Regions from separate parts of the Microbacterium sp. NPDC056234 genome, predicted to be linked through region 3. Evidence: predicted binding sites of a transcription regulator. Region 3 holds the regulator's gene; each other region holds the start of a gene.

Evidence for each region. The regulator HrcA, encoded in region 3, represses chaperone genes, less so after heat shock. The targets are predictions, from matches to a motif close to TTNGCACTCGNNNNNNNCGAGTGCNAA.
Region 1: the regulator HrcA is predicted to act here: its motif matches at 5,723-5,749, upstream of groL (chaperonin GroEL).
Region 2: the regulator HrcA is predicted to act here: its motif matches at 4,439-4,465, upstream of groES (co-chaperone GroES).

What each region holds. Positions count from the first base shown of each region.
Region 1 is NZ_JBHJTE010000005.1:255,987-263,286, reverse strand. It holds gene ACFCYE_RS15095 (DsbA family protein) at 1-256, shown strand, start outside; tRNA gene ACFCYE_RS15090 (tRNA-Thr) at 341-413, shown strand; gene ACFCYE_RS15085 (aldo/keto reductase) at 458-1,444, shown strand; gene ACFCYE_RS15080 (MmcQ/YjbR family DNA-binding protein) at 1,432-1,827, opposite strand; gene ACFCYE_RS15075 (SOS response-associated peptidase family protein) at 1,827-2,483, opposite strand; gene ACFCYE_RS15070 (DMT family transporter) at 2,538-3,479, shown strand; gene ACFCYE_RS15065 (nitroreductase family protein) at 3,499-4,044, opposite strand; gene msrB (peptide-methionine (R)-S-oxide reductase MsrB) at 4,041-4,460, opposite strand; gene ACFCYE_RS15055 (DUF3263 domain-containing protein) at 4,744-5,001, shown strand; gene ACFCYE_RS15050 (LytR C-terminal domain-containing protein) at 5,070-5,627, shown strand; gene groL (chaperonin GroEL) at 5,786-7,300, shown strand, end outside.
Region 2 is NZ_JBHJTE010000003.1:211-7,510, reverse strand. It holds gene tsaD (tRNA (adenosine(37)-N6)-threonylcarbamoyltransferase complex transferase subunit TsaD) at 1-360, shown strand, start outside; gene ACFCYE_RS09420 (hypothetical protein) at 357-809, shown strand; gene ACFCYE_RS09415 (hypothetical protein) at 814-963, shown strand; gene ACFCYE_RS09410 (hypothetical protein) at 977-2,089, shown strand; gene ACFCYE_RS09405 (hypothetical protein) at 2,086-3,174, shown strand; gene ACFCYE_RS09400 (SAM-dependent methyltransferase) at 3,181-4,392, opposite strand; gene groES (co-chaperone GroES) at 4,552-4,848, shown strand; gene rarD (EamA family transporter RarD) at 5,033-5,920, shown strand; gene ACFCYE_RS09385 (ABC transporter substrate-binding protein) at 6,054-7,300, shown strand, end outside.
Region 3 is NZ_JBHJTE010000002.1:699,840-707,139, reverse strand. It holds gene lepA (translation elongation factor 4) at 164-2,017, shown strand; gene ACFCYE_RS09335 (hypothetical protein) at 2,020-2,304, shown strand; gene ACFCYE_RS09330 (DUF1990 family protein) at 2,315-2,968, shown strand; gene hemW (radical SAM family heme chaperone HemW) at 2,968-4,203, shown strand; gene hrcA (heat-inducible transcriptional repressor HrcA) at 4,332-5,360, shown strand; gene dnaJ (molecular chaperone DnaJ) at 5,363-6,475, shown strand; gene ACFCYE_RS09310 (16S rRNA (uracil(1498)-N(3))-methyltransferase) at 6,479-7,207, shown strand; gene ACFCYE_RS09305 (HIT domain-containing protein) at 7,290-7,300, shown strand, end outside.

The DNA of each region.
Region 1 (7,300 bases), on a different contig from region 3:
CGCCACGGCTCGTGCCCTCGAAGGGCCGCTGCCCGGTTCTGAGGACCTGGCGCTGAGCGCGGCTCCGATGGTCGTCGTCAACGGTCAGGCCTACGTCGGATCGCTCAACGACCCGGCCGAGTTCTCGCAGTTCGTGCTCACCGTCTCCAGCGATGCCTATTACGAGGCGGCCGAGACGGCGACACCGACCCCTGCGCCGTCGGAGACCGCGGTCACGACCGAGACACCGGCTGTGACCGAGACTCCCGCCGAGTGACGTCCCGCTGACATCCCGCTGACCGGTCGTGAGCCGGTCGGTGCGGTGCCATAGACTCTTTCCAGCGGCGCCCCGGCGCCCTACGCCGACTTAGCTCAGCTGGTAGAGCACCTGTCTTGTAAACAGGATGTCGCGGGTTCGAGTCCCGCAGTCGGCTCCGTTTCGCCCTTCGCCCCCAGCCACCGTGCCAGGATGGCTCGCATGGACTACACGCATCTCGGACGCACCGGCACGCAGGTCTCGCGCATCATCCTCGGGACGATGAACTTCGGCGATCGCACCTCGGAAGAGGATTCCTTCGCGATCATGGATCGTGCTCTCGAATTGGGCGTGAACTTCTTCGACACTGCGAACGCGTACGGCGGCAGCGGCGGACGCGGCGCGACCGAGGAGATCATCGGACGCTGGTTCGCGGCGCGTCCCGGCGTGCGGGACGACATCGTGCTGGCCACGAAGGTGCACTCGCCGATGGTGGCACCGACCGACGACGGCGATGTCGTCAACGCCCGCGGCGCGTCGGCCTGGCAGACGCGCCGCGAAGCGATCGGCTCACTGCGCCGGCTGCAGACCGACCGCATCGATCTCTATCAGTTCCACCACATCGACCGTCACATCCCCTGGGAGGAGATGTGGCAGGCGATGGAGCTCCTCGTCTCTCGGGGCGAGGTCGTGTACACCGGCAGCTCGAACTTCGCAGCGTGGAACATCGCGCAGGCGAACGAGATCGCGAAGCAACGGCATTTCCTCGGCCTGGTGAGCGAGCAGTCGCTCTACAACCTCGCTCATCGCACCATCGAGCTCGAAGTCATCCCCGCAGCCCGCGAATACGGTCTCGGCATCCTGCCGTGGTCGCCGCTCAGCGGCGGGCTCCTCAGCGGCGGATCCTCCGATGCGAACGCTCGCTCCAACACCGGCCGTGCCGCCCAGACCCGCGCCGAGCACCAGGACCAGGTCGAGGCGTACGAGCGCTTCGCACAGGAGCGAGGATGGAAGCCCGCCGCGCTGGGGCTCGCGTGGTTGCTGCACCAGCCCGGCGTGACAGGGCCCATCATCGGCCCGCGCACCGTCGCGCAGCTGGAGTCGGCTGTCACCGCTCTCGACATCGAGCTCAGCGCGGACGACCTGCACGCGCTGGACGAGATCTTCCCCGGCCCGGGCGGGCAGGCACCGGAGGCCTACGCCTGGTGAGGTGAGGAGACCCCGAACATGTTCGGGTCGACCGGACGCTGCGCACGCGGAAGCTTCTCGACGACGAGTAGATAGGACTCCGTCACGAGCTCCTCGATCAGCCCTGGTTCGATCGACGGACCAGGAGTCACCGAGATCCAGTGCCTCTTGTTCATGTGATAGCCCGGGGCGACGTCGGCGAAGGCGGCGCACAGTGCTTCGGCGTCTTCGGGATGCGACTTCACGGTCACCATGGCGCGGCCGGAGTGGTGCGTCTGCAGCATGAAGACCTTGCCCCGCACTTTGAACACGTCCCACTCCGGGCCGAAGGGGTGCTCGAGTCCGGCGCCGGGCAGTTCGTCGGCACGTGCCGTCGCTGCTTTCAGCAGGGTTTCGTCATCCATCAGAACAGTTTCTCGTCGACGCCCTTGTCGTTGCTGCGCGGTGTCGCGACGACCCGTTGGTCCAGGGATGCCGCGGCCGCCAGCGCCTCGTCGATCACCTCCCGTCCGCCTTCGGCCTGCAGCCATTCGCGCGCGTAGTCGGTGGGGATGAGCACCGGCATCCGATCGTGGATTCCGGCCAGGTGCTCGGGCGCCGGGCGCATGACGATCGAGAAGCACGTGAACCGTTCGCCGTCGGCTGTCCGCCCCCGCTGCGTCACCGCGGCCATGCCGAACAGTGCGCCGCCGTCGAGACCGAACTCGTGCCACACCCGGTCGGGCTTGCGCAGTTCGAACCAGCCGGTGGCCGGGACGATCGCCCGTGCGCGCGCCTTGCCCGGTTGATCCTGCAGTCGCTCGGATCGCGTGTTGATCGAGGGGAACTTCGCCGGCTCGCCATTCACGAGGAACCCCCACCACGCGGGCTCGAGCGTGGCCTGGCCGTCCTGCGGCACGACGATGGGATTGAGGTTGCGCAGATTCTTGCCGGTCGGGCGGAGCGTCTCGCCGGCATTGCGTTCGGCCCACTCCCGCAGGCCGTCGAGGATGTCGGCATCCGCCTCGGCCAGCAGCTCGGCGTCGGTGAATCGAGGATCGAGTCCATAGCTCGCGCACATGTCGCAAGGGTATCCCCGGGCACGGACATCCGGGCGTTCGGGTAGCGTGACGGAGTGACCCGTATCCGCCAGCTGCCCGCGTTCGCAGGGATCGGCGGTGCCGTGTCGATCGGTGCGATGACCGCGGTCCAGGCCCGTATCAACGGCGTCCTCGGCGTCCGCCTCGACAGCGGCGTCACTGCGGGCCTCGTCTCGTTCGGATCCGGTCTTCTGCTGCTGGTCGTACTGGTCGCGGTGGTGCCCTCCGGGAGATCCGGGATGGCGCGCCTGTGGCGCGGGATCCGGTCCCGCAGCATTCCGCCGTGGATGCTGCTGGGCGGAGCGTGCGGGGCACTGACCGTGACGACGCAGGGCCTGACCGCCGCCGTCCTCGGGGTGTCCCTGTTCACGGTCGGCGTCGTGGCGGGGCAGACGCTGCACGGTCTGATCCTCGACCGGATCGGTTTCGGGCCTGCGGGTGTCGTCGCCGTGACGATGGGACGCGTCGCCGGGGGCGCACTGGCGCTCCTCGCCGTGGTGATCTCGCTCGGCGGCGGAGTGCTGGAGTCCGCACCGTTGTGGATGCTGATCCTGCCCTTCGCCGCAGGCATCGGCATCGCCTGGCAGCAGGCGGCGAACGGACGCCTCGCGCAGACGGTCGAATCGCCCGTGATCGCAACGACCATGAGTTTCATCGCCGGCACGATCGTGCTCGCGATCGGGGCCGGTATCAGTGCGCTCGTGAGTGGACCGCCGAACCCGCTGCCGGCCGAACCGTGGATGTACCTCGGCGGTCTGCTCGGTGTCGTCTACATCTTCCTCGGAGCGGCGCTCGTCGCCCGGACCGGCGTCCTGCTGCTGGGGCTCGGATCCGTACTCGGGCAGCTCGTGACCGCCGTGATCATCGATGCGGTCTGGCCGGCCGAAGCCGGACCCGCGCTCTGGCAGACCATCGCGATGGTGGCTGTGGCCGTGGCCAGCGTCCTCGCCGCGCTGGCACGTCCCCGCCGACGCTGAGTGAAGCAGTCGACAGGGACTACTGCTTCTTCTTCTGCGGCATCCTCGTCAGCAGAGCGCGAGCGTCGACCGGCTTGCGGCGGCCGGGCTTCTTCGCCGGCTTGCCCCCGACGTAGAGCCAGCCGAGCAGCTCCTCATTCTTCTTGAGTCCGTGCGCCTTCGCGACGGCCTTCGAACGGGTGTAGTGGCCCGTGCGCCACAGCACGCCCCAGCCGGCTTCATCGAGAAGCAGGCTCAGCGTGTGGGCGACACCGGAGGCCACGGCCTCCTGCTCCCAGCGCGGAACCTTCTCGCTCGCGCGATAGCTCGCGACCACGGCGATCAGGAGCGGAGCGCGCAGCGGCTTCGACGACGGGTGCTTGTCGCCTTCCGCCTTCGCGATCGCCTTGCCGAGCGCCTCGCGGTCAGCGCCGCGCAGCTCGATGAGCCGCCAAGGGCGCAGTGACGAATGATCTGCGACCCGTCCTGCTGCCGCGACGAGCGGCAGCAGCTCCGCACGAGTCGGAGCCTGCTCGGTGACCTTCGACCAGGACTGACGCGCACGGACGGCGTCGAGTGCACTCACGACTGCGGAGCTTCCGGCACCTCGGGAGTGAAGTTGAGCGCCAGCGAGTTCATGCAGTAGCGGTCGCCGGTCGGCGTGCCGAACCCGTCCGGGAACACATGCCCGAGGTGCGACCCGCAGCTCGCGCAGCGCACTTCCGTGCGCACCATGCCGAGCGTGGTGTCCTCGATGAGCTCGACCGCGTCGGGGCGGACCGACTCGTAGAAGCTGGGCCAACCGCAGCCGGAGTCGAACTTCGTGCCGCTCTTGAACAGCTCCGCACCGCACGCGCCACAGGTGTACAGCCCCGCGCGTTCCTCGTCGAGCAGTTCGCCCGTCCAGGCGCGCTCGGTCGCCGCCTGACGCAGCACCGCGTACTGCTGGTCGCCGAGTTCGGCACGCCATTCGGCGTCGGACTTGTTCACGCTGTAGGACATGAGGACCTCCTGAGTCGATGCTCTGTCTATTCTCGCGCGCCCGAGCGCCTGTCGGCGCGCGCTGGCTGGGAACTCGCACGGTGTGTGGCTGATCGTGGGGTCCTCTCGCGCGCTCGAGCGCCTGTCGGCGCGCGCTGGCTGGGAACTCGCACGGTGTGTGGCTGATCGTGGGGTCCTCTCGCGCGCCCGAGCGCCTGTCGGCGCGCGCTGGCTGGGAACTGGCTGTTCTGGAGAGCCGGGAGTGGCTTCCGGGGATCGGGCACCCGCGGCGTAGGCTTCTGCCATGCTCGGAGACCTGACGGACCGCGACCGCGCGATCCTCGCGTTGGAGGTCTCCTGGCCGCGGCACAGCGGTGCGAAGGAAGAGGCGATCCGCGCGCAGCTCGGGATGAGCCCGGCGCGCTACTACCAACTCCTCTGGCGACTCATCGACACCGAGCAGGCTCTCGAGCACGACCCGCTGCTGGTGCGTCGACTGCGCCGGATCCGAGACTCCCGCGGAGTGCAGCGCAACGTGCGCATGCCGGGCTTCGTCGGCTGAGAACCGCGCGCAGGGCATCCTGAACGTCCCTGATGAGGATGCCGAGATGCATGCCCTAGCATCGAGGGGTGTCCAAGCCCGCTCGTGATCGTTTCGACGATGTCCCCCGCACGTCCGGACGCGTAGGTGCTCACCGCGCCGAGAATCCAGGCAGCAATGGCTGGATGCTCCTGCTGTGGTCCGTCGTCGCCGCACTCGTCCTGCTCGTCGTCGGGATCTTCGTCTCCCTCGTCGTCATGGGGCGCATCGCGCTCTTCCCCTCGGACCAGGAGAGCGTCGCGCCGGCGCCGGAGGAGACCGGGATCGTCGACACCTCGTACTCGGTCATGATCCTGAACGCCACGCCGGACGACGGCCTGGACGATCAGATGCGCGACGAGCTGATCACTGCGGGGTACAACCCCGAGCTCGTCTTCGCGACCGACAGCGACGCTGACGACTTCGCGGACACCACCGTCTACTACGTGGACGACGCGGATGCGGATGCCGCGCTCGGCCTCGCCGGTCTCATCGGTGGGGCGCTCGTCGAGCAGAGCAACGCCTATGCGTCGATGAACACCACCGCTCAGGCGCAGTTGACGATCGTGATCGGGCTCGACCGCACGGCCGAAGCTCCGGCGGAGTAGACCCGCTCCTACACCGTGGCAGGCATCGCGAGGCTGCTGTTTCTCCCTGCGCGTACGCGGCTTGCACTCGATGGGGTCGAGTGCCAGAATGGGCGTTAGCACTCGATCACTCTGAGTGCTAAACCGAACGTAAACGTCCAGGAGGGACGACAAAACTCATGGCAAAGATCATCGCTTTCGATGAGGAGGCCCGTCGCGGTCTCGAGCGCGGCCTGAACATCCTCGCCGACGCTGTCAAGGTGACCCTCGGCCCGCGCGGTCGCAACGTCGTACTCGAGAAGAAGTGGGGCGCACCCACGATCACGAACGACGGCGTCTCGATCGCCAAGGAGATCGAGCTGGACGACCCGTACGAGAAGATCGGCGCGGAGCTCGTCAAGGAGGTCGCCAAGAAGACCGATGACGTCGCGGGTGATGGAACCACCACCGCGACCGTCCTCGCTCAGGCTCTGGTCCGCGAAGGGCTGCGCAACGTCGCGGCCGGCGCTGACCCGATCTCGCTGAAGAAGGGCATCGAGAAGGCTGTCACGGCCATCACCGAGGAGCTCCTCTCCAGCGCCAAGGAGATCGAGTCCAAGGAGGAGATCGCGGCCACGGCATCCATCTCCGCCGCTGACGCCTCGATCGGCGAGCTGATCGCCGAGGCGATCGACAAGGTCGGCAAGGAGGGCGTCGTCACCGTCGAGGAGTCGCAGACCTTCGGCACCGAGCTCGAGCTCACCGAGGGCATGCGCTTCGACAAGGGCTACATCAACCCGTACTTCGTCACGGACCCCGACCGCCAGGAGGCGGTGTTCGAGGAGCCCTACATCCTCATCGCCAACTCGAAGATCTCCAACATCAAGGACCTTCTGCCGGTCGTCGACAAGGTGATCCAGGACGGCAAGGAACTCGTCATCATCGCCGAGGACGTCGAGGGCGAGGCTCTCGCTACTCTCGTGCTCAACAAGATCCGCGGCATCTTCAAGTCGGCTGCCGTCAAGGCTCCCGGCTTCGGCGACCGCCGCAAGGCGCAGCTGCAGGACATCGCGATCCTCACCGGTGGTCAGGTCATCACCGAAGAGGTCGGCCTCAAGCTCGAGAACACCACGCTCGACCTGCTCGGCCGTGCGCGCAAGGTCATCATCACCAAGGATGAGACCACCATCATCGAGGGCGCCGGCGAGGCTGACGCGATCGAGGGTCGCGTGACCCAGATCCGTCGCGAGATCGACAACACCGACAGCGACTACGACCGCGAGAAGCTCCAGGAGCGCCTCGCGAAGCTGGCCGGTGGCGTCGCCGTCATCAAGGCGGGCGCTGCGACCGAGGTCGAGCTCAAGGAGCGCAAGCACCGCATCGAGGACGCCGTCCGCAACGCGAAGGCTGCTGTGGAAGAGGGCATCGTCCCCGGCGGTGGCGTCGCGCTCATCCAGGCGGGCACCAAGGCACTCGACGCTCTGGAGCTCGACGGCGACGAGGCGACCGGTGCGAACATCGTTCGTGTCGCGATCTCGGCTCCGCTGAAGCAGATCGCCCTCAACGCCGGCCTCGAGCCGGGTGTCGTCGCGGCGAAGGTCGCGGAGCTCCCGAGCGGCCAGGGCCTCAACGCGGCCACGGGCGAGTACGTCGAGATGTTCGCAGCGGGCATCATCGACCCGGCCAAGGTGACGCGTTCGGCTCTGCAGAACGCG
Region 2 (7,300 bases), on a different contig from region 3:
GGGACTCCGGTTCCCGTGGCGGATGTCGCGGCGAGCTTCCGCGAAGCGGTCGTCGACGTGCTCGTGACGAAGGCGCTCGCCGCCTGTCAGGATCTGGGCGTGCCGCGTCTGCTGCTCGGCGGAGGCGTCATCGCCAATCGACGCCTGCGCGAGGTCGCACTGGAGCGCGCGGAGGCCGCCGATGTCACCGTGCGCATCCCGCCGCTGTCGCTGTGCACGGACAACGGCGCCATGGTCGCGGCCCTCGCCGCCGAGCTGATCTCGTCCGGCCGCCGCCCCTCCACCCTCGCGTTCGGAGCGGATTCGACCCTGCCGGTGACCGAGATCCAGGTCGCCGAGCGCGCGGAGGTCGCGGCGTGAGCGGGCAGTCGGGAGAACCGCGCCTGGAGGGCGCCGGCCCCGACGTCGAGAAACCCGCCGGTGCCGCACGGCTGCCAGGGGCGCGGCGCGAGGGGTACACGAAGCTGCCGACCGGCCCGGTGGGCATCGAGCCGGTCGTGGTCAGCGGCCCGGATCCGGATGCCGTCGGATCCTGGGCGCCGAGCATCACCGAGCCGATCGAGCAGGACAACTCGCGACTCGCCCCATGGGCGCTGCTGGCTGCGATCGTCGCGCTGGTCGCTTCGTTCTTCGTCGGCTGGGGAATTCCCGTCGCCATCGTCGCGGTGGTCGCCGCGATCATGTCCTTGCGGCGGCCCTTGGAGAGCAAGGCCGTCGCGGTCTGGGCGCTCGTCCTGGGGGGCATCGCAACTCTGTACAGCGCCGGCTGGCTGATCTGGGCGGCGATGCAGCCGGGAATCTTCGGGTAGTCGGATGCTGTCGCCGGGGGAGGCCGCAGAGGACGGCGAGGTCACAGGAGCCGCGTATCTGACGATCACCGAGACCATCGGCGGCATGACCGATGTCGACGTCGATGTCGAACGCGGCGCGATCGTGGATGGCGCGGCAGGCGACGCCGGCTGACGGGGGACCGATGATGACGGACAGCATTGACGACGGCGAGCTGCGGGACCTGCGCGCCAAGGCGTACGGTCCGGGCGGCGAGCTCACGGATGCCGAGGCCCGGCGTCTCGACGAGTTGCAGGGGTCGGCGCGCCGGGCCGCCGCTGAGAGCTCGGTGACGGCCGCGGCAGAACCCGTTCCGGATCGCCACGGCGATGGCATCCCCCCGCAGCCGGTGGATGCCGCTGAGGTCCGGACGCCGGACGGCGAGCCCGGAACCGAGCCGGAATCAGGTGTCGCCGGGCCCGACGCTCGGCCGCAGCCCGCCGGGCTCCGCGGCCTCCTGAAGCGCCGGTGGTTTCCGGTTGCGGCCGTCGGCGTCGCGCTGCTGGTCGGGGTCGGGATCGGGTTCGTCGCGTTCGGCCAGGACATCGTGCGTTCGATCGCCCTGTCGCTCTCGGTCGGGGCCGAGCAGGTGGAGCTGGAGGCCGATGGGGATTACGATCCGGGATCGATCACGCCGATCGGACAGTCGCACGGGGTGACGATCTGGCATGCGACACGACAGGACGGAGAGGACCGGTGCGTCGTCCTCACGATCGGCGACCGGGTCGAGCGGACATGCATCCCGAGCTCGCAGTTCGGTGAGCAGGGTGCCGGCCTGTACGCCTCGATGAATCTGCCTGCCGACGATGCCGGCGACGCGAGCGGGCTCAACGTGAGCGTGGGTCAGGACATCGGCGGCGACCTCGTGGTGATCGCGAACGTCTGGACACCGGAGATGTGGGATTGGCGGTCGCAGTACACCGAGGACGAGCTCGCGATCATCGATCGGATCGAACGGGCGACGGGCATCGGCGGTGAAGGCCTGCAGATCGTCGGATACGACGACGACCGGCCCATCTGGTTGGAGTACACCGGTACGGGGAAATGCGTCATCGTCGCGGTGGTGGACGGCGTCGAGCGCGCCTGCACTCAGCACGCGGACGAGGACGTGACTCTGGAGATCGCGGACGCGGACCGCGGCGTCGCGCGCTATCACGTGGCGATTTCGAGCTCGCGGGGGCCGACGCTCACGATCGAGCGGGTGCCGGCGCAGGGGATCGATGTCTCGATCGACGACACGACGGAAGACGTCGAGCCGTGACGGAAGCGGAGGCCGCAGAACTCGATGAGCTGCGGGCGAAGGCGTACGGGCCGAATGGTGCACTGACGGATGCCCAGGCGCAGCGGCTGCAGGAACTGCAGGACGCGGCACGAGGGTTCTCTCCGGCCGGTGGTCTCCCGGAGGACACCGACCCGGGACGGGAGGCGCTCGAAGCCGGTGATGCCGGCGCAGCCGAATCAGCCGAGACCGGGCACCGTCAGGCCGCGTCCGACGTCGTCGCGACGGCGCGGCGTCGGCTGCGCAGCCGGCTCGTCCCCGTCGCGGTCGTCGCGCTCGCGGTCCTCGTCGGGGTCGGCGCCGGCTGGGCGCTGGCGGCCGGAACGCGGGCGTCCTCGATCGAGCTGACCGCCCAGCAGCAGGACTGGCAGGATTCGATCGCTGCGACGGGCGACTACGACGACGGCTCGCTCAGGGCACTCGCGGTCGATGCCGGTACGCAGATCGGCGGCGACGTGAGTCCCGTCGCCTGGGCTGCGACGAGGGAGCACGGCGCGGAGCGGTGCCTCATCGTCGGCGACGAGGCAGGCAGCGCAGCGACCTGCGCGACGGAATACGTCGCCCGGAGAGACTCGATGGCCGTGTCCTATCCGCGCGCCGACGACGAGAGCGGCCATGTCACGATCACGACGGCCCTGGCGATCGTGACACCGGACGGCGAAATGGCCGGTCGATTGACGACCCACTGGCTCATCCGCGAGGAGGTGGGGCGCGTATCCGAGGATGTCGTCGCGCGGGACTCCGCTGTGATCGCGAAGAACTTCGCTGCGGACGCTCTGGAGATGATCGGAGCGTTCGAGGCCTACCCGGTCTGGCTCGCGTCGGTCGCCGGTGGACAGAGCTGCCTCATCTACATCGGCGAGATCGGTATCCCTCTCGAGACGTGCGCTCCGACCCGCGGCCTGGCGGATCAGCCGTTGAGGCTCAGCATCATTTCGCACGATGCGGGCGAGCCCGATGGGGCGGGGGAGCAGACCACGTTCGAGCTCACCTTCACGGATGAGATGTCGTCGCGCCAGCTCCTGATCACCCGGACGCCGGAGGATGAGATCCAGCCGGTCGGCTGATCCGCGTCACACGCGGTCGGCCAGCACCGCCATCCGCTGGGTGCCGATGCGCGCGAGCAGCAGTGTCGCGCTCTGGGACCCGCTCAGCTTCAGCTTCCTGCGGAAGGCCGCAGGGTCGATGTCCATACCGCGCTTCTTGATCTCCAGCGTTCCGATGTCGGCACGGCGCAGCGCGGCGTTGATCGCCTTGATGTTCACGGGCATCGACTCGCGCACCCGGAAAGACTGCACGAACGGACTCGTCACCGCGGCATCGCCGGTCAGGTAGGCGATGTGCTCGTCCAGCATCCCGGCGTCCAGGCTCCGGGCGACGTCCCCGATCAGGCGGGCGCGGATCACCGCGCCGTCCGGCTCGTGCACGAAGGCGCCGAGCGGACGGACCTCGGCGTCCTCGGCATCCGCACCGGCGGTCAGTTCGTGCGACTCGTCGCCGCGGATGACGAGCGCGGCGCGGCGGACGCCGTCGCGCGCGAGCGCGCCGCTCCAGAGCACGAGCTCGACCACGCTGCCGTCCGCGCTGACCCATTGCGCCTCGGCATCCTCGGGGAGAGCCTCGCGATCGTGTCCTGGGCCGAGCTTGATTCCGGTCGGGATGCGGGCGGCGACGTCGAAGGCCCAATCGAGTGACGGGGAGTAGCCGGATGCCGTGACGCGCCGCGTCTCGCGGTGGCCCGAGGTGCGACGCGCCGGATCCATCCAGATCGCCGTGGGGCCCGCGTCCGGGCGCGCGGCGAGAACGGTGCCGAGAGCATCCTCGGCCGTGCCGTGCGACACGGAGGCATCCTCTCCGAACGCCGCCAGGTTGTATGCGGCGATCGCCGCCGTGACCTCGTCCGCGTCGACGGCGGTCACCGACAGACCCGCGCCCGCGAAAGCGAGGGCATCGCCGCCGATGCCGCAGCCCAGATCAGCGACGTGCTGGATTCCCGCGGCCCGCATCCGGCCGGCGTGCCGCGCCGCGACGCCCAATCGCGTCGCCTGCTCCAGACCCGCCTGCGTGAACAGCATCCGGTCGGCGAACGGGCCGAACTTCGCCGCGGCCTTCGTGCGCAGCCTGGCCTGACCGACGACGGCGGAGACCAGCTCGGGGGAGTGGCCGGCAGCGCGCAGTCGCGAGACGACCCTCGCGACATCGGTCGTGGAATCGATGCTCCCGACGTCGTCGAGCAGACGCAGTCCGTCCGGGGTGAGCAGGGCGGCGAGCTCGGTCATCTCCACCGGTTCAGCCTACGCGGCATGCGTTCGCCCACCGCGATACGCCTCACTGGCACTCGCATTGCGTGAGTGCCAGCCGACGTCCTACACTGGCATTAGCACTCTCGGGTTGAGAGTGCGAACGAGTCTTTCGTGTCAGCGTCAAGAAAGAAGAGGTAGACCGTGTCGGTTTCCATCAAGCCGCTCGAGGACCGCATCGTCATCAAGCAGGTCGAGGCCGAGCAGACCACCGCGAGTGGACTGGTCATCCCCGACACCGCCAAGGAGAAGCCCCAGGAGGGCGAGGTCGTGGCCGTTGGCCCCGGCCGCATCGATGACAACGGCAACCGTGTTCCGCTCGACGTCGCCGTCGGCGACCGCGTGCTCTACAGCAAGTACGGCGGCACCGAGGTGAAGTTCGGCGCAGACGAGTTCCTCGTCCTGTCGGCTCGCGACGTCCTCGCGGTCGTCGTGCGCTGATCTCAGCGACCATCGCTTCGAGGGCCCGGATGCATCACGCATCCGGGCCCTCGTGCATCCCCGGCCAGGGGTGACCCGTTTCCTGCCAACGTCACGGCCCATGGCATCCGGCGTCCGAGCCCGGTCGTAGGGTTGATCAGTGACCACGAAGACCCCGCCACGGAGCGAACAGACGACGGGCGTGATGTACGCCCTCGGCGCGTATCTGCTCTGGGGCGTCCTGCCGCTGTACTTCCTCCTGCTGGCGCCGACCGGCCCCTGGGAGATCGTCGCCTGGCGGGTGCTGTTCTCGCTCGTGTTCTGCCTCCTCCTGCTCGCGATCACGCGAGGCTGGCAGCGGATCCTGGCGATCGTCCGCCAACCGCGGCTCCTCGGTCTCACGGCCCTCGCCGGCGTGCTCATCTACGTCAATTGGCAAGCGTTCCTGATCGGCACGCTGGACGACAAGGTCGTCGAGACGGCGCTGGGCTACTTCATCAATCCGATCACCACCGTGCTGCTGGGCGTCTTCATCCTGCACGAGCGCATGCGCCGGCTGCAGTGGGTCGCCGTGGGCATCGCGGCTCTCGCCGTGATCGTGATCATCGTCGCCTACGGCTCGGTTCCGTGGATCGCACTCACCCTCACGCTCTCGTTCGGCTTCTACGGGCTCATCAAGAAGAAGATCGGACCGTCGGTGGATGCCGTCAGCGGACTGACCCTCGAATCCTTCTGGCTCGTCCCCATCGCCGTCATCCAGCTCGTCGCGGTCGGGATGACCACGGGCATCACGATCGGCAACCACGGGGTCTGGCACACGGTGCTGCTGTGCTTCGCCGGTGTCGCCACGGCCGTGCCGCTCCTGTTGTTCGCATCCGGCGCTCGACGCATCAACCTCACCGTCATCGGGATGATCCAGTTCATCACCCCGATCATGCAGTTCCTCATCGGCGTCGTCATCCTCCACGAGCCGATGCCGACCGAGCGCTGGATCGGATTCATCCTGGTCTGGGTGGCCGTCGCAGTGTTCGTCGTCGACCTCATCCTCGCTGCACGACGCCACCGGCGCGTCCCATCCGCGGAGCTGATCTGACCGCGCCGGTGGCGCCGTCACCAACGCGAAACAAGATCGTTAGCGCACCGATACCTGCCGGTATCGGGCCCGGTCGTAGGGTTAGACCACCCGAACGTGGTACCGCCACGTCCGCTGTTGTCGAAGGAGCAATATGAACGGTTTGCAGGGTTCGCGCCCCAAGCTGCTGGCAGGAATCGCACTGCTGGGAGCCACGGCGCTGGTCATCGCGGGGTGCAGCACGCCCACGCCCGCACCCGAGTCGTCCGAAGCGGCGAACGAGCGGCCCGAGAACGTAGATCTGTCGCTGACGCTGGGCTCGCTCCTGCCCGCGACGGGAACGCTGGCCTTCCTCGGCGCCCCCATGGAGGCGGGCGTCCAGCTCGCCGTCGCTCAGATCAACGAGGCGGACGCCGGCATCCAGGTCGAGCTGGTCAGTGAAGACGAGGGCGACCTCGACAACAAGGCCTACGAGACCTCGATCACCAACCTCCAGAGCGCCGGAATCAACGCCATGGTCGGTGCCGCATCCTCGAGCGTGACGAAGCTGATCCTGGACGGCAACGCCGGCGCAGGCATCCTCACCGTCTCGCCGTCGAACACGTCGCCGGACTTCTCCGGCATCAACGACCTGTACTTCCGCACCGCGCCGAGCGACCTGCTCCAGGGCGAGGTGCTGGGCAACCAGATCGCCGAGGACGGGCACAAGACGCTCGGCATCATCTACCAGAACGACCCGTACGGCACCGGTCTGTTCGAGGCCATCAAGTCGACGTTCGAGGGCACCGGTGGCGAGGTCGTCGCCGACGCTTCCTACAACCAGGGCGATGGCCAGTTCAACGCGCAGGTGCAGACGATCGCGGCCGAGAAGCCGGATGCCGTGGCCGTCGTCTCCTACGACCAGTTCGCGACCATCGCGCCGCTGCTGGGCAACGCGGGCATCGACACCGGTTCGCTGTACCTGGTCGATGGCAACCTCAAGGACTGGCCGGATCTTCCCGTCAGCCTCGAGGGCTCGAAGGGCACCCGTGCCGGCGCCGAGCTGCCGGACGACTTCATCGACCAGCTGAACGAGGTCTGGACCGCCGGTGGCAACGAGCCCATCGACGCGCTGACCTACTCGGCTGAGGCGTACGACGCAGCGACGCTCATCGCGCTGTCGGCTCTGTACGCCGTCTCGGTCGAAGGCGCCGACATCGCAGGCGCGATGCGCACGGTGTCCGGCGGTGAAGGCGAGGGCGAGGAGTGCACGAGCTTCGCCGACTGCGCCGAGATCATCAACGCCGGCGGAACGCCCGACTACAACGGATACTCCGGCGACGTCACGTTCGATGAGAACAACGACCCGGCAGGAGCCGCGATCGGTGTCTACGAGTACGACGCGGAGAACGTGCAGACCCG
Region 3 (7,300 bases):
CATCCGCACTTTTGCGCGATGCAACACCGTCACGGTGTCTGTTACGGAGTCGTGTCACCTGTGGAACTCAGTGTCACTGAGTGAGCCAAGGCAACTTCGCGAGACTATCACTGGTTTGCGCGAATCGGGGATTAGGGACTGCTCACCGTAGAATCGTCGAGACATGTCACCACGCGCTCACACCCCGCTCTCGCCTGCCGCGACGCCGCCCTCGCAGATCCGGAACTTCTGCATCATCGCTCACATCGATCACGGCAAGTCGACCCTTGCCGACCGGATGCTGCAGATCACCGGCGTCGTCTCCGACCGCGACATGCGCGCGCAGTACCTCGATCGGATGGACATCGAGCGCGAGCGCGGCATCACGATCAAGAGCCAGGCCGTCCGCATGCCGTGGGAGATCGATGGCGAGACCTTCGCCTTGAACATGATCGACACGCCCGGCCATGTCGACTTCACATATGAGGTGTCCCGCTCGCTGGCCGCCTGCGAGGGGGCGATCCTGCTCGTCGACGCCGCTCAGGGCATCGAGGCGCAGACGCTCGCCAACCTGTACCTCGCGCTCGAGAACGATCTGCACATCATCCCGGTGCTGAACAAGATCGATCTTCCGGCGGCCGACCCCGAGAAGTACGCCAAGGAGCTCGCATCGCTCATCGGCGGCAAGCCGGAGGACGTGCTGCGCGTCTCTGGCAAGACCGGCGTCGGGGTGCAGGAGCTGCTGGACCGGCTCGTTCAGGAGATCCCCGCACCCACTGGCGACGCGCAGGCCCCCGCGCGGGCGATGATCTTCGACTCCGTCTACGACGCCTATCGCGGTGTCGTGACCTACGTCCGCATGGTCGACGGAAGCCTGAGCCCGCGCGAGCGGATCCAGATGATGTCCAGCGGCGCCACGCATGAACTCCTCGAGATCGGCGTCTCCAGCCCGGAGCCGATTCCCTCCAAGGGGCTCGGCGTCGGCGAGGTGGGCTACCTGATCACCGGCGTGAAGGACGTCCGTCAGTCCAAGGTCGGTGACACGATCACGACCGCGCGGAAGCCGGCATCCGATGCGCTGGCGGGGTACACGGATCCGAAGCCGATGGTCTTCTCGGGGATCTACCCGATCGACGGCAGCGACTACGCAGAGCTGCGCGAGGCGCTGGACAAGCTGAAGCTGTCGGACGCATCGCTGCAGTACGAGCCCGAGACCTCGGTCGCGCTCGGATTCGGCTTCCGGTGCGGCTTCCTCGGGCTGCTGCACCTCGAGATCATCACCGAGCGGCTCTCGCGGGAGTTCGGGCTGGACCTCATCACGACCGCACCGAGCGTGATCTACGAAGTGCTCACCAGCGACACCGGTGAGACCGTGGTCGTGACGAACCCGAGCGAGTACCCCGACGGGCGCATCGGGTCGGTGTCCGAGCCGATGGTCAAGGCGGCGATCCTGCTGCCGAAGGACTACGTGGGCACGGTTATGGAACTCTGCCAGTCGCGCCGCGGCACCCTGCTCGGCATGGAGTACTTCTCCGAGGAGCGCGTCGAGCTGCGGTACAACATGCCGCTGGGCGAGATCGTGTTCGACTTCTTCGACCAGCTGAAGTCCAAGACTCAGGGATACGCCTCGCTGGACTACGAGCCCTCCGGCCAGCAGGAAGCCGACCTCGTCAAGGTCGACATCCTGCTGCAGGGCGAGAAGGTCGACGCGTTCAGCTCGATCGTGCATCGCGAGAAGGCCTACGCGTACGGCACGATGATGGCCGAACGACTGCGCAAGCTCATCCCTCGCCAGCAGTTCGAAGTTCCGATCCAGGCCGCGATCGGTGCCCGCATCATCGCTCGCGAGACCATCCGCGCCATCCGCAAGGACGTGCTCGCCAAGTGCTACGGCGGTGACATCACCCGCAAGCGCAAGCTCCTCGAGAAGCAGAAGGAGGGCAAGAAGCGCATGAAGATGGTCGGTCGTGTCGAGGTCCCTCAGGAGGCGTTCATCGCTGCGCTCTCCGGTGACGTCGAGGGCAAGGACAAGAAGTAGGGATGCCGTTGCCGCCGTACCCGCGCGGGATCACGCGGCATCCGGTGGTCGATGTCCCGAAGGGACTCCGTCTCGATGAGCGCTCGGTCCGTGTTCCCGCACGCGCCGATGCTCGCGTCGCGGAGCTGTCCCGCGGGTCGGACCTCGAGCGGCGAGCCGGATTCGAGACGCCGTCCGGCGCGGTCGCCTCCGTGCTGCGCGCAGTGCAGCGTTCGACGCGCCGTCGTCACGTGCAGATCGCGAAGGATGCCGTGCGTCGCCAGGACCCTCTCAGCCAGGATGGGTAGGCTGGAGATCATGCGGCGCGGTACCTTCCGAGACGACACGGTGGACTATGCGGCCGTGGGGGCGACGCACGCCCCCGACCTCATGCAGTATCCGCCGGAGCACAGCATCCCTGCGGAGCAGTCCTGGCGGATCGGCAGCGGACTCGAGCGATTTCGAACGGCGGGTGATGCCCTGCTCTCGTGGACGGCGCAGCGCGCGGCCGGTCTCTCGGTCGAGGACGTGCGCCCGGCATCCGGACCCTCGTACGCCGGCGTCAGCTTCGATGCCGAGGGCAACGCCATCGCTCCGAGCCGTCGCGACATCGAGCAGCGCTTCGACTCCGAAGGCCTGCCTTACGCGGGGGCCGGTATGACGGTGCACCTGCGCGGACGCGTGGCCGGCATGCGGGCCGACGCCGAGCTGCGAGTGATCTCTGTCACGGAGGAAGCCAGGCGGGTCGGTTTCGTGCTCGGCACCGTCGGCGGTTCCGTCGTCCGCGGCGAAGAGTCCTTCGATGTGGAGTGGCGCGAGGACAACGACGAGGTGTGGTTCACGGTCCGCGCGTTCGATGCACCGAACGGCCTGCTCTATCGCACACTGCCCGCGCTGGTGAAGCGGCGTCGTCGAGAGCTGTTCGCACGTTACCTGCGAGCGATCTCGCCACTGTACGCGACGCCGCTCTGATGGCAGGACCCCTTCCGGTCGGTGACCCGGCCCCGGTGGACGGACGCCTGCCATCCGACCTGCCGATCGAGCCGGGGACGCCCTTCTCGGCGTACCTGCACGTGCCGTTCTGTCGGGTGCGCTGCGGGTACTGCGACTTCAACACCTACACCTCCAGCGAATTGCGCGGTGCCAAGCAGGAGGACTACGCCTCGACGCTGATCACCGAGATCGCGCTCGCGCGCGGCGTGCTCGCCGATGCGGGCGCGCTGCGTCCGATGGACACGGTCTTCTTCGGCGGGGGCACACCGACACTGCTGCCCGCAGGCGACCTGGCCCGGATGCTGACGGCGGCGACGGACGCGTTCGGCTTGCGCGATGGGGCAGAGGTGACGGTCGAGGCCAACCCGGACACCGTGACGCCCGGGGTGGCGCAGACGCTGGCCGATGCCGGGGTGACGCGACTGTCGATCGGCATGCAGTCCGCGGTGCCGCACGTACTCGCGGCGCTGGACCGCACTCACGAGCCGTCGAATGTGCGAACGGCGGTCGATGCCGCGCGCGAGGCCGGGCTGGCCGTGAGCGTCGATCTCATCTACGGAGCACCGGGGGAGTCGCTGTCCGACTGGGAGACGTCGCTGGATGCCGCGCTCGCGCTGGAACCGGACCACATCTCGGCTTACGCCCTGATCATCGAGGACGGCACGAAGCTCGCGCGCCAGATCCGCCGCGGCGAGGTGCCCACCCCGGACGACGACCTGCAGGCCGACATGTACGAATCAGCGGATCAGCGTCTCGCGGAGGCCGGGTTCGAGTGGTACGAGGTGAGCAACTGGTCCCGCCCTTCGAGCGGCTCAGGGGCTGCGGAGAATCGCTCCCGCCACAACCTCGCGTACTGGCGAGGCACGGACTGGTGGGGCTTCGGGCCCGGCGCGCACAGTCACATCGCGGGCCTGCGGTGGTGGAACGTCAAGCATCCGGCGGCGTACGCCCAGCGACTCGCCGGTGGCGAGTCGCCGGCTGCCGGCACCGAGCGCCCGGATGACGAATCCCGGATGCTCGAACGGGTACTGCTGCTGAGTCGGATCCGCGACGGTCTCGCCATCGCGGACCTTCCGGAGCCGAAGCGAGCCCGCGTCGCCGGACTGATCGCGGATGGGCTCGTGGAGCCTGGCGCGGCGCTGAGAGGCCGCGTGCAGCTGACGTTGAAGGGCCGTCTGCTCGCCGACGCCGTCGTGCGAGAACTCACCGACTGAGCGGCAGTGGATGCGGGGGCGCGCGTCCGCCCCTCGGGATCCGTTGCCGAAGATGAGCGCGGCTGAGGCCGACCGGCGGGTAGAATTGGCACTCTGAAGCGGTGAGTGCCAGCGGGAGGGAGAAGGTCATGGTCAGCGAACGCGGTCTGCAGGTCCTTCGCGCGATCGTGCAGGACTACGTCGCCACGCACGAGCCGGTGGGCAGCAAGTCGATCGTCGATCGCTACTCGTTCGGAGTCTCGGCCGCGACCATCCGCAACGACATGGCGCTGCTCGAGGACGAAGAGCTGATCACCGCGCCGCACACATCGTCCGGCCGGGTGCCGACGGACAAGGGCTATCGCGTCTTCGTTGACCATCTCGCGCAGCTGCGACCGCTCTCGACGGCGCAGCGCAGCGCGATCGAGATGTTCCTCGCGGACCCCGCCGACCTTGACGACCTCATGGCGCGCACCGTTCGCGTGCTCACGCAGCTCACCGGTCAGGTCGCGCTGGCGCAGTACCCGTCATTCGCGCGCGCGCACCTCACGCACCTCGAGCTCGTCGCGCTCGCACCGAACCGCCTGCTCGTCGTGCTCGTGACCGATGCCGGTGGCGTCTCCCAGCGCATCGCCGCGCTGCCGGTCGACCTGGACGAGGCCGAGGTCGCGGTCCTGCGCGCCCGACTGTCCGCATCGATCACCGGGCGGGCGGTGAGCGAGGCTCGCGAACTCGTCGGCGGTCTCGCTGCGACGGTGAGGCCCGGCAGGTCGGACATCGCGCAGAGCGTGCTCGCCGGCGTCATCGCCGAAGAGCTCGACGAGTTCCGCCAGGAGAAGCTCGTGATGGCGGGCGCAGCGACACTTGCCCGTCGCGAACAGGACTTCCGCGGCAGCATCCACCCGCTTCTCGAAGCGATCGAGGAGCAGGTGACGCTGCTGCGGCTGATGAGCGAGATGGTGACCGACGAGCACGGGCTCGCGGCCAGCATCGGCACGGAGAACGAGCCGTTCGGGCTGGGTGAGGCCTCCATCGTGGCCAGCAACTACGCCACCCCCGGTGGGATGGCGCGCGTCGGCGTGATGGGTCCGACCCGGATGGATTATCCGAGCAATCTGGCAGCAGCGCGGGCCGTGGCCCGCTACCTGTCCCGGTTGCTCGACGAAGACGAGAGGTGACTGTGGCGGACCACTATGAGGTCCTCGGGGTGGCGCGCGACGCCTCCCAGGACGAGATCAAGAAGGCATACCGGCGACTGGCGCGGCAGCTGCACCCGGATGTGAATCCCGGTGACGACGCATCAGAGCGGTTCAAGCTCGTCACGCACGCATACGACGTGCTCAGTGACGAGGAATCGCGACGCCGTTACGACATGGGCGGCGACGAGAACGGCGGGTTCGGAGCCGGCGGATTCGGCGGCTTCGGGGACATCTTCGAGACGTTCTTCGGCGCGGCGGGCGGTGGTCGCAGTGCGCGACCGCGATCGCGGAGGGAGCGCGGTCAGGACGCCCTGGTGCGCGTCAACCTCGACCTCGGCGACGTCGTGTTCGGCGCTCATCGTGACATCGAGGTCGACACTGCGGTGCTCTGCGAGACATGTCACGGCTCCTGCTGTCAGGAGGGCACCTCGCCGGTGACCTGCGACATCTGCGGCGGCTCCGGTCACGTGCAGCGCCAGGTGCGCAGCCTCCTCGGCAACGTCGTCACGTCCCAGCCCTGCGGAACCTGCGAGGGCTACGGCACGACGATCCCGTATCCGTGCGCGACCTGCGGCGGCCAGGGGCGCGTCCGGTCGCGTCGTACCGTGTCGCTCGACATCCCGGCCGGCGTCGAGACGGGTCTGCGTCTGCAGCTTCCCGGCTCCGGGGAGGTCGGCAAGGCCGGCGGTCCGAACGGTGATCTGTACGTCGAGGTGACCGTCGCATCGCATCCGACGTTCAGCCGCGAAGGCGACGATGTGCTGGCGACGCTCGAAGTCGCGATGACGGACGCCATCCTCGGTACCGAGACCACCATCGAGGGCCTCGACGGCCCTGTCGAGCTGGAGGTCCGACCCGGTGTCCAGTCGGGTGACGTGCTGACGATCAAGGGCCGCGGCATCACGCCGTTGCGAGGCACGCAGCGCGGCGACCTGCGCGTCGGCGTGCAGGTGCTCACGCCGACCAAGCTGGATTCCGCGCAGCGTCGGCTGATCGAGGACTTCGCGAAGAAGGCCAAGGCTCCGGAGCCCCAGCTCGCGCAGTTCCAGCAGGGTCTGTTCTCGAAGCTCCGCGACCGTTTCCGCGGGCACTGATCCATGGCGCTGCATTTCGTCGTCGAGTCCGCATCGAATGCGGGTGAGGGCAGCATCGTCTCACTCGCGGGAGCCGAGGCGAAGCATGCCGCGGTCGTCCGCCGTGTCCGAGTCGGTGAGACGATCACGATCGGTGACGGCGCAGGGGTCTGGCTCGAAGGGACCGCCGTCGATGTGTCCGCGTCCCGCGTGGACGTGCAGGTGACGCGCCGGATCGCCGTCGAGCCCCCGGCGCCACGACTCGTGCTCGTCCAGGCCCTCGCGAAAGGCGATCGGGACGAACTCGCGGTGCAGGCGTCCTGCGAGCTCGGGGTGGATGAGATCGTGCCGTGGCAGGCGGCCCGGAGCATCTCCCGCTGGGAAGGCCCCAAGGCGGCGAAGGGCCGCGAGCGCTGGGCATCGATCGTCCGCGAGGCGGCGAAGCAGGCGCATCGCGCCTGGATCCCAGAGGTGACGGCGGTCCTCTCGACCGCGCAACTCGCGCAGCGGGCCGCCGATCAGCGCGTCCTCGTGCTCGATCCGACCGCAGACGCTCGGTTGTCGGCGATCGAGCCGGATGGACGCGACCTCGTCCTCGTGGTCGGCCCGGAGGGCGGGATCGCTCCCGACGAGCTCGAGCGTCTGTCATCGGCGGGCGCTGAGCGCGTCCGTCTCGGCGACACCGTGCTGCGCACGTCGACCGCAGGCCCCGCGGCAGTCGCCATCCTGTCGGCGAAGCTCGGGCGCTGGTGACTCACGCACCTGCCAGACGAACGAGCCCGTGAGGCAGAACACCGCCAGGCCGCGGACGCCCGCCCCTGACTAGACTGGACGCATGACGGACCC